Regions from separate parts of the Pseudoflavonifractor sp. BSD2780061688st1 E11 genome, predicted to be linked through region 2. Evidence: a T-box and tRNA genes for the amino acid it is inferred to sense, from the RefSeq annotation. Region 2 holds a T-box; the other holds one or more tRNA genes.

Region 1 (6,423 bases), on a different contig from region 2:
ATAGTGTATGGGATAACTCTCATTTTGTCAACTCCCATTTCTATACAATCTCATTCAAAAATACCGGTGGTGCGGGTTGGGTGCCCTTCAGAAGCACTCGCATCTGCGGGCCCATGTTTTCATAGACTTCCCGCTCCTCTTTGCGCTCTGACCGGTAGCCAAACAATACCGTCACAAGTTCCCCCGGAGAAACCGTTTCCGCCTCTTTGGAGGCTTTGGTTTTCCGGACAGATAAAGTCTGTCCCTCCTGTCCCCGGATCTCCCAGTATCCGGTATTTTCCGGAATCAGTCCATCTTCTATATGAAGCCGGATCTCAAAATTGCTCCGGGCAAGGAACCGTTCCAGAAAGTGCTGAAGATGGACGATCCGGACCATGATCACCGGAACTTCCTTTTCTTCGGCTCCTTCCAGTTCTTCTTTAAGCCATGCCGCATCCTCCGGGCGGGCCCCTGAAATCTGGACGGTTTTTACCGGTTCCTCATTCAGAAACGCGAGGATCTGCTCCCAGTCTTCTTTTTTCTGGAACAGCGGCTCCCGAAGCTCTGCCTTTCCTTCATAACATCCATAAACGACAAATCCGGTCGGTTTTCCGTCCTTTTCCGTAAGCAGGATTCCTCCGCCTTCGCTCTGCTGTTCTTTTAAGATCGTCCTATAGTAACGTTCTGTCCGGACAGCGCGGATGAAAGGCATCTGTCCCAGTAGCTCTTCTGCAAGGCAGGCAAGTGCCCGGCAGTCCGATTCCCCGGCGTATCGCACCTGGCATCCTGCCAAAGTCCCGTCTTGTCCTTTTTCTCCGGATGGTTTCCCCTCTATCCGGAGCTGACGATAGACAAACCGGAATCCGTGCGGATAATAAATTTCCTCCGCGGCCGGCATCAGATAGGTAAACGGCTCTCCTGCCTGATACATGTCTTTGGCAGACTTTTCCAAAAGCCGCGTCATATAACCCCGTCCCCGATATTCCATCTTTGTCGCCACCGCTATAATATAGTGAAGCAGGCATGTTTCCCCCAAAAACTGCACCGGATATGGATTAAGCTGCAGCATGGAGACCGGCCCGTCCTCTTCTTCTATGATATAGATGGAATTCTCCGCCGTTTTCACCTGATAATAATAATCAAGAAACGCCTCGTCGTCCTCCGTAAAAATCTCTTCCCAGAGCGATCGGGTCATTCTGTGCTCCTCTTGTTTCAGCTTTCTTATTTTCATTCCATCACCCGGTCATCCGACACACCGTGACATCCAGGGCATCCCCGGCATCCGCCTTCCTGCCACGTCACGTCATAGCTGAAATTCGTTGCCTTTTCAATGCAGCAGACTGCCTGGGCGGAAATTCCCTCTCCGCTTCCGGTAAATCCAAGACCTTCTTCCGTGGTTGCCTTGATGTTGACCTGATCCACATCAATGGCAAGCGTCCTTGCAATATTTTCCCGCATGGCATCAATATGCGGACGCATCTTTGGCCGCTGCGCAATGATTGTCGCATCGATATTTTCAATCACATATAAGTGTTCATCAAGAAGCTCTCCAACCTGTTCCAGAAGTTTCAGGCTGGATGCTCCTTTGTATGTTTCGTCTGTATCCGGAAAGTGAAGACCGATATCTCCAAGGGCCGCGGCGCCGAGAAGCGCATCCATGACCGCATGCAAAAGCACGTCCGCGTCCGAATGACCCAAAAGCCCCTTTTCATATGGAATCTTCACCCCTCCGATAATCAAGTCTCTTCCTTCTGTCAATTTATGGACATCATATCCCATTCCTACTCTCAATAAGACTCCTCCTTTACTTTTCACGTTCATCTGTCATGTATTGTACTCTTTTCCATCTTATTTTAACATATTCTTCCCAAAAACTACTGATTTTTCAGGAACATTATTTAACGCGGAACATTTTCGGGGCATAGCGGTACACCAGAATGAGCGCCGCCACAATATAGGCAAGTGTCACAACCAGCACACCTGCGGTAAACGGAAGATTTCCTGTGAGAGTACCGTTTGCCTGAAGCTCATAACACAGAAAACAAATCAGATAGACCGCCATATTAATTGCCTGAAAAAACGGATTTTTTACATTCATCTCTTCAGAATACGGCTGGAATACGTAGTACAAAAACAGGTGATGCACGGTAAAGAACACAGAAAGCATCAGTACTGCCGCACAAAACAAAAACATGTTCTGTCCAAAATTCCAGATACCGCAGATTCCACGAAATCCTGCCACCGCTGCACAGATTGCAGCTCCGATCACCAGATTATACCCCGCGATTTTTACCAGACGGATCCGGAAATTGGATAGAAGCGTCTTTGGATTCCGGTAGAAACCGAATTTCAGCATACTTTTATCGCAATTATAAAACATTGCCTTGCAGGCCTTGTCAGCCACCGTCATCATATACATAACAAAAACGAAAATCGGAAGGAAATCCGGAAGGTTTTCTGCTCCCAGATACGCTACTTCCGGCATTCCCACTCTGAACATCACACCTGCGATAAAAAAGCCCACGACTGCCGCCAGACGATAGTACACCGGTCTTAGAATCTGCCTCCTGTGCCTCAGGAAAAACAAAGCATTAAAGTATTCATAGCCGTGAAGCTTTTCCACTTCCGCCATCTTTCTGTTGTCTGCATGCAGATCCTGCTCCCGAATTCCCACAGACTTCTCATTTGCCGCCTGGGTGGATTGATTGACAATGGAAGAAAACAGCCATTGCTCTTCTACCGTCCTGTGGAGTTTCCGGCGGTAACAACGGTATCCTGACAGAATATACCACGCCGAAATCACACCCACAATACAAATCAGAACAAGTAAAACAGGATGAAACAGTCTCTCTGCAGTCAAAAATGGTCCCCACGGCACGAACACAGTATATGCACCGGCAACGGACAGAAAAATAATTGTCCATACCCATCCGGTTTTTCTGGAGAACACAATCCCTTTCCGGTCATACAGCCATACCTGAAACGCCTCGCCCGCAGCACGCATCATCACAATGACAATCCAGAGACATATACCGTCTGCAATACTTCCTCCCGTAAACCAGGAAGCTGTCATGATGCAAATCAGAAAATACAATGCGAACGGGATATAACAGTAAAGAAGATATACCTTTGTATACTTTTCCACATCCATTTTCATGTACCGTATCGCGGTAAATTTCTCTTTCGTTACTTTAAAGACCACACTATCCTGAAGCGGTCCCATGATACAGGACAAAAAGAACAGGATCTGAACCAGACTGTCAAATCTCACTCCACTTTCCGCCGTACCAGCAAAAAGTGCCGGAAGGACAGCAAAAAGAAATATGTAAAGCGCCTTCCCCGCCAGACTGAAAACCTGACCAAGAATTGTAAACAACACCGCAAGCACCATCTTCAATTCCCGATTCCCATACACACTGTCCGGAACATGCTTCCCGATCACCCACAGTCTCTTCAGATAATACAGGAACGTATTCGTCACAATTGTTGCTTTTAACATAATAATCTGCTGTAATGTTCTAACCATGGCTTTCCTCATCCTTCAATAATTCAATGATCTGTTCTTCAAAATCCTTCTGCTTCAACATCTCATGGTCGATCTGCCTGAGTCTCCCGTCACTTAAAATGACGATCTCATCACAAAGATCCGTCGCAAGCTGCAGAATATGCGTAGAGAAAATGATCACATGATCCTTCTGCATACTGCGCAGAAGACGCTTCATCTCCAGCGCAACAACTACATCCAGTGAAGTCAGCGGCTCATCCAGAAGAATCACCGGCGGCCTTGAGATCATAAAACAAATCATCTGAAGCTTATTCTTCATTCCATGAGAATATCCCTTGATCAGCTTCTTCCTGTCCTCCTGGTCAATCTGCACCAGATCAAAATACGCTTCCGCACTCGTCCCCGGCTCAATCCTGTCCCTGTTAATATCCATAAAAAACCGTACAAACTCTTCACCCGTCAAAAAATCCGGAAGCACCGGCACCGAAAACACATATCCAATCTCATCCGGCATTATCTCCCGCTCGTTCTCTCCGTCCCAGAGCATAGCAGCCCCTGAATCCGGCTGAATCTCATCGCTCAGGCAATTAAACAACGTCGTCTTACCAGCTCCATTACGCCCAAGAAGCCCATAAATCTTTCCCTTTTCAAACACAAAGGAACAATCATGCAAAACCACCTTGCTGCCAAAAGATTTCTTCACATTATTTAAACGTAATTCCATATCCTTCCCCTTTTCGTTCGATTTTTTCAATATTATATCTAAAAAGTCTGCCAGATACAACGTAAAAAACCATATTCCAGAAATATTAAGAATTATTTAGAATTATTGCCAAATTATCGGGGACGTGTTCCGGTGTATCGGAACCTGTCCCCGATGGAAAAAATCTGACAATTTGAGTTTTGCCTTATTTTATGCGGGTTTCGGGGGTTTTTTTGTCATTTACGTCGTGTACCTGTGTATCGGAACACGTCCCCGCCGAAAGTAAAACACAACAAAAAAAAGAGACTTTCGTCTCTTTTTTTGTACTTATGAATTTGTAGTAGCGGGAACTGGATTCGAACCAGCGACACTACGGGTATGAACCGTATGCTCTAGCCAACTGAGCTATCCCGCCATATGTTTTGTAATTGTCATAAGAAATGGGACCTATAGGGCTCGAACCTATGACCCTCTGCTTGTAAGGCAGATGCTCTCCCAGCTGAGCTAAGATCCCATATGAATAGCGGGAACTGGATTCGAACCAGCGACACTACGGGTATGAACCGTATGCTCTAGCCAACTGAGCTATCCCGCCATATGTTCGTAATTTCTTACGAAATGGGACCTATAGGGCTCGAACCTATGACCCTCTGCTTGTAAGGCAGATGCTCTCCCAGCTGAGCTAAGATCCCATATATCGCGGGTCGCTTTCGCAACCCGCTTGATTATTATACTATTAACATCTGATAAATGTCAACACTTTTTTTATCTTTTTTGACATAGATTTTTTCACTTTTTTTGATGGTCTTTGCGGCTTTTTCCGTTTCAGACTGTTATAGCAGGATCTCAATGAATCTGCGTCTTTATCTTGCGGAAATTTTTAAACAATTCCCTGAGCTTCCATTGCGGCTGCTACTTTTTCAAATCCGGCAATGTTTGCTCCTACAACATAGTTGCCTTCGCATCCGTATCTCTTTGCTGCGTCTGCTGCGTTGTGGCAGATGTTTACCATGATGTTTTTCAGTTTCGCATCAACTTCTTCAAAAGACCAGCTCAAACGCTCGCTGTTCTGTGACATTTCCAGTGCGGATGTTGCAACACCGCCGGCATTGGATGCTTTTCCAGGTGCAAAGAGTATGCCATTTGCCTGTAAGTATTCTGTTGCTTCCATTGTAGTCGGCATGTTTGCTCCTTCTGCAACTGCGATACATCCGTTTGCCACAAGCTGTTTTGCATCTTCAAGGTGCAGTTCGTTCTGTGTTGCGCAAGGAAGTGCGATGTCACATTTTACGGACCATACACCTGCACCTTCATGGTATTCGGAGTTCGGACGGTATGTCTTGTACTCGGTCAGTCTTGCACGTTTTACTTCTTTGATCTCTTTCACTGCATCCAGATCAATGCCTTCCGGATCGTAGATCCATCCGGTAGAATCGCTCATGGTCACGACTTTTGCACCCATCTGTACTGCTTTTTCTGCTGCATAGATCGCAACATTTCCTGCTCCGGAGATGGCAATGACTTTATCTTTCATGTCTTTGCCTGCAAGTTTTAACATTTCTTCCGTGAAGTAAAGCAGTCCGTATCCTGTTGCTTCTGTACGAACAAGGGATCCTCCATAAGTCAGACCCTTTCCTGTGAGCACGCCTTCAAATACGCCGCGGATTCTCTTGTACTGTCCGAACATGTAGCCGATCTCTCTTGCCCCTGTTCCGATGTCTCCGGCCGGCACGTCTGTGTCTGCTCCAATGTATTTGCACAGCTCTGTCATGAAGCTCTGACAGAATGCCATGATCTCTCTGTCGGATTTTCCTTTTGGATCAAAGTCAGATCCGCCTTTTCCTCCGCCGATTGGAAGACCTGTCAGGGAGTTTTTGAAAATCTGCTCAAATCCAAGGAATTTAATAATGCTTAAATTTACAGACGGATGGAGTCTGAGTCCTCCTTTGTATGGTCCGATTGCGCTGTTGAACTGTACCCGGTATGCCTTATTGACATGTACCTGTCCGTTGTCGTCTACCCACGGCACACGGAAGAGCAGCTGTCTTTCTGGCTCTGTCAGTCTTTCCAGAAGCGCTTCTTTTCTGTATTTATCTTCATTTGCCTCAATCACGACACGGAGAGATTCCAGAACTTCTTTGACAGCCTGGTGAAATTCCGGTTCGTTTGGGTTTTTCTTTACTACAAGGTCAATCACTTCATCTACGTATGACATAACATCTTCCTCCTACTTCTT
Region 2 (8,244 bases):
AGGTGATCCGGTACATCCCGCCGGTACGGCATAAGGGAGAAGTACGGTTTTACCATGACATGAAAGATAGTGTTTATGTGCTGAAACTGGTTCCGGGCATGCGAAGCGGCGTGCTGACTCAGATTCTGGAACAGTATGACTGTGTCGTGATCGAGAGCTTTGGCGTAGGCGGACTTCCGGACAGCATTACTGCGGAAGTCTATGAGGGAATGAAGAAGTGGAAAAAAGAAGGAAAACTGATTGTCATGACGACACAGGTTGTAAGTGAAGGAAGCAATATGACAGTCTACGAGGTCGGAAAAAAGGTAAAGCAGGATTTTGATCTTCTGGAAGCCTATGACATGACACTGGAGGCTACGATTACAAAACTCATGTGGCTGATGGCGCAGCCGGCAAAAGATTATGAGGAAATCAAAAAACGATTCTACAGAATGATTAATCACGATATCCTGTTCGCGGGATTCAGAGAGGATAAGTAAAAGAGTATGGGAAAACGGGAACTAATGCGGGACAGATTGAAGACGCTGTCCGATGAAGCCTATAAGGAATTCAACGACCGGATTTTAAATGCACCGTCCATGCCGACGCTTGGCATCCGGATACCGAAGCTTCGGGAACTTGCAAAAGAAGCGGCAAAAGAGCCGGAGGGCGGATGGCTTGATGAAATGCTCCGGGATCATGGGAGCTGCGTCTATCAGGAAGAGCACATGCTCTTTGGGATGGCTTCCGGATACAGAAAAGCATCCAGAGAAGAACATGCGGCCATGCTCGATATCTGGGTACCGGGAGTTCTGTCCTGGGCGGACTGTGACTGCAGCACTTCCACGTATAAATGGATGGAAAAGGATCCGGAATTCTGGTTTTCCTATCTGGAAAAATGGCTGAACAGCAGCCGGGAATTTGAGCTCCGGTTTGGTGTAATCGCACTGATGGACCATTTCCTGAATGACCGGTATATAGATGAAGTACTGCGCCGGTATGCGGATATCAGGTCAGAAGACTATTATGTCCGGATGGGGATCGCCTGGGGCGTGGCAACCGCATATGTGAAGTACCCGGAAAAAGTACTTGGACTTCTGAAAGAAAAGAAGCTGGATATCTGGACCCACAACAAGGCGATCCAGAAATGCAGAGAGTCGAGACGGGTCAGCGCTCAGGACAAGGAAATGCTTAATGCACTGAAACGAAAACAGGAGGAAGAACATGGGAATACCAGGATTTGACACCGTCTTTCTGGATCTGGACGGAACGCTCATCGATTCGGAGCCGGGAATAATCAATTCAGTAGTCTACGCTCTGAAAAAATTTGGAATTGAAAAGGAACGAAAGGAACTGCTTCCGTTTATCGGGCCTCCGCTTCTCACTTCGTTCCAGAAATACACCGGGCTGAGTGAAACAGAGGCAAGAAAAGCGGTGGAATATTACAGGGAAAATTTCGGAACAAAAGGTGTGTATGAGTACCGTCTGTACGACGGGGTGGAAACCATGCTGCGGGAGCTCAAAGAAGCAGGCCTCCGCATTGTCATGGCCACCTCCAAGCCGGAACATTATGCCGGAATCATTGCCGGAGATGCCGGGATTGAGTCATACTTCACTTACATCTGCGGGGCGACCATGGATGAGAGCAGGCTGACAAAAGAAGATGTCATTGCCTATGCGCTGGAAACGTGCGGAAAAAAACCGGGAGATCCATCGGTTATCATGGTGGGAGACAGGGAACATGACATCCTTGGCGCCAGGACATTCGGACTTGCCTCAGCCGGAGTCCTCTACGGATTCGGAAGCCGGAAGGAGCTGGAGGCGGCCGGAGCGGATATGATTTTTGACTCGGTCGAAGAATTGAAAGAGTTTCTGAAGGGAGAGGCCTAGAACCTTAAGATTCCATGAAAATTCCATGAACTCCTTGACAAATCGGGGGCTGATGACTATGATTATCATAGTTTCATATTTAAAGGTGTTGATAAAGAGGAGTACACACCTGCCCTTGACAGAGAGAATTACCCGCTGGCTGGAAGGTGATTACAAGAAGGAGTTGTGGAAGGTAGCTTTGGAGCCGGATGTCTGAATGTGTCCGATTGAGAGAAAGGACAGTAGGAGATCCCGGAGTAGTTCCCGTTATAGAACGAAGAGATATACATCTGTCAGAGAGGACAGGTGTATAAAAAAGGTGGTACCGCGTTTTGACGCCCTTTACATATGTAAAGGGCGTTTTGTTATTCACAGGAACGCTTGAAATGAGGAGGTAATGATGAGCAGACAGTTGGACAAAACGTACAATCCGAAGGAGATTGAACCGAAGCTTTATGAAAAATGGTGTGAGAATAAGTATTTTCACGCAGAAGTAGACAGGAGCAGAAAGCCGTTTACGACGGTGATGCCGCCGCCGAATATCACAGGAAAGCTGCACATGGGACATGCCCTGGACAATACGCTTCAGGATATCCTGATCCGTTATAAGAGAATGCAGGGATACAATGCCCTCTGGATTCCGGGTACGGACCATGCGGCGATCTCCACCGAAGTTAAGGTGACGAATCAGTTAAAAGAAGAGGGCATCGACAAGAGGGAGCTTGGAAGAGAAGGCTTTCTGGACCGTGTCTGGGAGTGGAAAGAGGAGTATGCAGGGACGATTGAATCCCAGTTAAAGAAACTTGGCGTATCCTGTGACTGGGACAGAGAGCGGTTCACGATGGACGAAGGATGCAGCAGGGCTGTAGAGGAAGTGTTCGTACGCCTTTATGAAAAAGGATATATCTACAAAGGTTCCCGGATCATCAACTGGTGTCCGGTATGCCAGACATCCCTTTCCGATGCGGAAGTAGAGCATGAGGAACAGGCAGGACATTTCTGGCACATCCGTTATCCGATCGTAGGCGCGGACAGAAGCCTTGTGATCGCGACGACACGTCCGGAGACGATGCTTGGAGATACTGCGATTGTAGTAAATCCGGAAGATGAACGTTATACCGATATTATTGGAAAGAAAGCGCTTCTGCCGCTTGTAAATAAGGAAATCCCGATCATTGCGGATGCCTATGTAGACAAGGAATTCGGAACCGGTGCCATGAAAGTGACTCCGGCACATGACCCGAACGACTTCGAGATCGGAAAGAGACACGGCCTGGAAGAGATCAACATCATGAATGATGATGCGACGATCAATGAAAACGGCGGCAAGTACGCAGGTATGGGACGCTACGAAGCAAGAGAAGCGATCGTGCAGGATCTGAAAGACCAGGGATATCTGGTAAAAGTGGAAGATTATGCACATAATGTAGGTGTACACGAGAGATGTAAGCAGACGGTCGAGCCGTTAATCAAGCAGCAGTGGTTTGTCAAGATGGAAGAGCTTGCAAAGCCGGCCATCAAAGCACTGGAGACAGGAGAGTTAAAGCTGATTCCGGAACGTATGAACAAAATATACCTGCAGTGGCTGAACAATATCCGTGACTGGTGTATTTCCAGACAGATCTGGTGGGGACACCGGATTCCGGCATACTACTGCGACGAATGCGGCGAAATGATTGTACAAAGAGGTGGAGCTCCGGCCGTATGCCCGAAATGCGGATGCACGCACTTTACACAGGATGAGGATACACTGGATACCTGGTTTTCCTCCGCACTGTGGCCGTTCTCCACACTTGGATGGCCGGATCAGACAGAGGAGCTGGATTACTTCTATCCGACAGATGTCCTTGTAACCGGATATGACATCATCTTCTTCTGGGTAATCCGTATGGTATTCTCAGGATTTGAGCAGACCGGAAAATGCCCGTTCCACACGGTATTCTTCCACGGCCTGATCCGGGATGACCAGGGAAGAAAGATGAGCAAGTCGCTTGGAAACGGGATCGATCCGCTGGAAATCATCGACGAGTACGGTGCTGATGCGCTCCGTCTTACGGTGGTGACAGGAAACGCGCCTGGAAACGATATGCGTTTCTATAAAGAAAAAGTAGAAGCAAACCGTAACTTTGCAAACAAAGTATGGAACGCTTCCAGGTTTATCCTGATGAATATGGAAGATAAAGTGATCAGCCGTCCGGATGCCCAGGATCTGACAGCAGCTGACAGGTGGATCCTTTCCAGAGCAAACCGTCTGATCAAAGATGTGACGGAAAACATGGATAAATTTGAACTGGGAATTGCAGTACAGAAAGTATACGACTTTATCTGGGATGAATTCTGTGACTGGTACATCGAGATGGCAAAATACCGTATTTACCATTCCGATGAAAATTATAAGGCAGCCAATGCAGCGCTTTGGACCTTGAAAACGGTTCTTGCGGACGCACTTAAACTTCTGCATCCGTACATGCCGTTTGTGACAGAAGAAATCTACAGTGCCCTTGTTCCGTCAGAAGAATCTCTGATGATGTCTGACTGGCCGGAATACGATGAAGCACTGAACTTCCCGGAGGAAGAAAATATCGTTGATCATGTCAAGGATATTGTAAGGGGTGTGAGAAATGCACGTGCTGAGATGAACGTGCCAAACAGCCGGAAGGCAAAAGTATTTATTGTTTGTGAGAATGAGACACTTTGTGAGGGGTTTGAAACATTAACAGAATCAGTGAAACCATTGATGAATGCAAGCGATCTCATCATTCAGGGAACAAAAGAGGGAATCTCTGAAGATGCGGTTTCTATTGTAGTTCCGGATGGAGCAGTGTATATGCCGCTTGAGGATCTGATTGATTTCGAGCAGGAAAAGGAACGACTTTTAAAAGAAGAGGAAAAGCTGAAAAAAGAACTTGCCCGTGTAAACGGTATGCTGAACAATGAAAAATTCATGAGTAAGGCGCCGGAGGCAAAGGTCAATGAAGAGCGGGCCAAGCTGGAAAAATATACACAGATGATGGAACAGGTTCAGGAACGTCTTGCATCGATCATGAAGTAGCAGACAAGGGGAAATCATGAAGAAAATCCATTTTAAGAAACCGGATATCAAAGGAAAGATAGAGAGACTGCGGCACCTGAGCAGAGAGGATATTAAGAACAATTTGAAAAAAAGAAAAGAACGCCGGCAGAGGATTCTGGAAGAGCGGAAAAACAGCGCTTTTTCCAGAAAAATGGCGCCGGTGTACAAGTGGATGAATATTTTTTCCCTTCCGCTTCACGCGGTGTGGGCAATGGTCATCAACCTGATCATCGAAAGTATTTCACGCCATTCTGTTTTTGCAGCATGGAACTATATGGTGGAAACGCCGCTTGTATTTCTTTACAATGCGTTTATGATTTTTGTGACATTTTCAATTGTGTATCTGTTCCGGCGGAGGGTGTTTGTTCGGATTTTGATCAGTGTATTCTGGCTGATGCTTGGAGTTGTAAACGGAGCGATGCTTTTAAAGAGGGTCACGCCGTTTAATGCACAGGACCTGAAGGCACTGACCGAAGGACTGTCCCTGTTTACCAATTATTTTGCTGTCTATGAGCTGATCATTATGGCGGTCGGTGTTGTTGCGGTGATCATATGGGTGATTGCCATGTGGCGCCGGGGCGGACAGTATCAGGGGAAGATGCACAGGTGGCTCGCGCTGGCCGGTGTCGGGATCTGCTGCGGAGCATATGTGGTTTTGACAAATCTTGCGGTTGACCATCGTGTGGTATCGACTTATTTTGGAAATATTGCTTTTGCATATGAAGATTATGGACTTCCGTACTGCTTTTCTGCCAGTCTGTTCAACACGGGAATTGATAAACCGAACGGATACAGTGAAGAGACGATCGATGAGATTAACAAGGACGGAACTTTGACAAAGAGTGAAACAAGTCTGAAAGAAGGCGAGATGCCAAATATTATTTTTGTGCAGCTGGAATCCTTCTTTGATCCGACGGAGGTGGAATTCTACCAGCTCTCCAAGGACCCGATTCCGTTCCTGAGGTCATTGTTTAATGAGTATTCGACCGGATACTTCAAGGTACCGTCTGTCGGTGCGGGAACTGCAAATACAGAGTTTGAGGTATTGACCGGAATGAACATGCGGTATTTCGGACCGGGCGAGTATCCATTTAAGACAAAATTAAAGACGGAAGTCTGCGAAAGTGCGGCAACAGCGCTTTCTGCCCTCGGTTACGGAACTCACGGAATACACAATAACGGCGGAAATTTCTACAGCCGTGCGCGGGTGTACAATAATACCGGATTTGATACGTTTACGAGCAAGGAATTTATGAATATCCTTCAGACTACACCGAATAACTGGTCAAAGGATGATATTCTTGTGGAACACATCATGGACGCACTGGATTCGGATGAGCAGCAGGATTTTGTCTTTACTATCAGTGTGCAGGGACATGGTGATTATCCGACAGAGAAAGTCATTGAGAATCCGGAGATTACCGTTTCCGGAATGGAAGACCAGGAGAAGCAGAATGCATGGGAATATTATGTAAACCAGATCTATGAAATGGATCAGTTCGCCCGGCACCTTGTGGAAGAGGTGGAAAAAAGAGATGAGCCGAGCGTCATCGTATTTTACGGGGACCATCTTCCGACCATGGGACTGGAAGCGAAGGATCTGAAGAGCAGGTATCTCTATAATACCAATTACGTGATCTGGGACAACATCGGACTTGAGAAAGAGGACAGAAACATTCCGTCCTACCAGATTATGGCAGATGTGTTTGAACGCCTTGGAATCCAGTCGGGAACGGTATTCAATTACCATCAGCAGAGAAGACAGACCGAGGATTATCTGAAAGATCTGGAACTTCTGCAGTATGACATTCTCTACGGAGAGCAGTACGTGTACGACGGCAACCCGCCGATCACGGAAGGACATATGAGAATGGGCGTCAAGGATGTGACGCTGAATAATATTGTGCCGCAGCCTGGAGAGGAAAATTCCTACAGTCTGTACGGAGAAAATATGACGCGGAACAGTAAGATCTTTGTCAATGGGGAACAGCAGGAAAGCAAGTTCCTCAATAACACTCATGTGGTGTTAAATGACTGTGCTTTGGAGGACGGAGATATCATCACTGTGATCCAGATGGGATCCAGCAGTACGGTATTTGCCACCTCTCAGAAATATGTCTACCAGAACGGAACGCTCACCCTGGCTCCGGAAGAGGAGCAGGATGAGCCGGCAAAGAACTGGGTGGAAGCGTTTGAAGGCACAAGCGATGAGGAATAATATGATGAATTATGAAGAAGCGGTAAACTATATTGACAGGCTTCAGATGTTTGCAAAAAAACATTCCCTGGACCATACGAGAGTATTTTTATCGTATCTGGGTATGCCCCAGCGCGAGAAAAAGATCATCCATGTGGCAGGGACCAACGGGAAAGGAAGCGTGTGCAGATATCTGCAGGCGCTTCTGACCGGAGAGGGGAAGAAGACGGGACTGTTTACTTCCCCTCATCTTGTTACGATCCGGGAGCGGATCCGTATCGGCGAAGAAATGATATCCGAAGAACAATTTGTCCGGATATTTGAGGAAGTTCGAAAAGCCGCCGGAGAGATGGAAAAAGAAGGACTTGGCCACCCGACTTATTTTGAGTTTTTATTCGGAATGGCGATGAAATTCTTTGACGAAGAAGAGGCGGAATATATCATTCTGGAGACCGGTCTCGGAGGAAGACTGGATGCGACAAACAGCATTGAACATCCGGTCCTGACCGTGATCACGTCCATCGGAATGGATCATACGGAGATTCTGGGAGATACGATCAAAAAGATTGCTGCGGAAAAAGCGGGAATCATCAAACCGGGTGTGCCGCTGATCTGCGACGCGACAGAGGAAAAGGCACTTGGTGTCCTGAAAAAAACGGCGGAAAATGCCGGCGCGGAATGTAGAGAAATCTCGGAAAATGCGTTCAAAATCATGAAAATTACGGGAAAGGATCTTGAATTTTCAACGTCAAATCGGTATGATGATACTGCAATGTGGAAACTGCCGACGACAGCATCGTATCAGCCGATGAATGCAGTGCTCGCGCTGGAGGCAATGAAGCGTCTGGTCAAAGAGCCGACGGCATCGTGGAGGAAGATTCTGGAGACGACGTCCTGGAAGGGAAGGATGGAGGAAGCGCTTCCGGGGATCGTACTGGACGGTGCACACAATATGCCGGCTGTCAGAGCGCTTGCGAAAAGTATCCGGATGCAGGAGAAATTTCGCAGTCCGGATGGAAAGCTGATCGTATTGTTTTCTGCGGTGAAGGAAAAGGACTATCATGAAATGATCCGTTTTGTCTGCCGTGAAATTCCGGCAGATTTGATTGTTGTAACAAAGATTCCG

The links. The T-box of region 2 lies ahead of FGQ85_RS09440 (valine--tRNA ligase). A T-box ahead of a tRNA ligase gene usually reads a tRNA of that ligase, here a tRNA-Val.
Region 1: it encodes a tRNA-Val, which carries the amino acid that the T-box ahead of FGQ85_RS09440 (valine--tRNA ligase) is inferred to sense. The anticodon was not compared.

The regions. Positions count from the first base shown of each region.
Region 1 is NZ_SPHM01000008.1:670-7,092, reverse strand. Features, by position in the region: gene FGQ85_RS05100 (GNAT family N-acetyltransferase) at 41-1,210, opposite strand; gene ispF (2-C-methyl-D-erythritol 2,4-cyclodiphosphate synthase) at 1,207-1,770, opposite strand; gene FGQ85_RS05090 (hypothetical protein) at 1,874-3,505, opposite strand; gene FGQ85_RS05085 (ABC transporter ATP-binding protein) at 3,498-4,208, opposite strand; tRNA gene FGQ85_RS05080 (tRNA-Met) at 4,529-4,602, opposite strand; tRNA gene FGQ85_RS05075 (tRNA-Val) at 4,629-4,701, opposite strand; tRNA gene FGQ85_RS05070 (tRNA-Met) at 4,709-4,782, opposite strand; tRNA gene FGQ85_RS05065 (tRNA-Val) at 4,807-4,879, opposite strand; gene gdhA (NADP-specific glutamate dehydrogenase) at 5,068-6,402, opposite strand.
Region 2 is NZ_SPHM01000017.1:43,324-51,567, forward strand. Features, by position in the region: gene FGQ85_RS09425 (asparaginase) at 1-479, shown strand, start outside; gene FGQ85_RS09430 (DNA alkylation repair protein) at 486-1,223, shown strand; gene FGQ85_RS09435 (HAD hydrolase-like protein) at 1,204-1,869, shown strand; T-box leader at 1,949-2,194, shown strand; gene FGQ85_RS09440 (valine--tRNA ligase) at 2,249-4,900, shown strand; gene FGQ85_RS09445 (LTA synthase family protein) at 4,917-7,139, shown strand; gene FGQ85_RS09450 (folylpolyglutamate synthase/dihydrofolate synthase family protein) at 7,141-8,244, shown strand, end outside.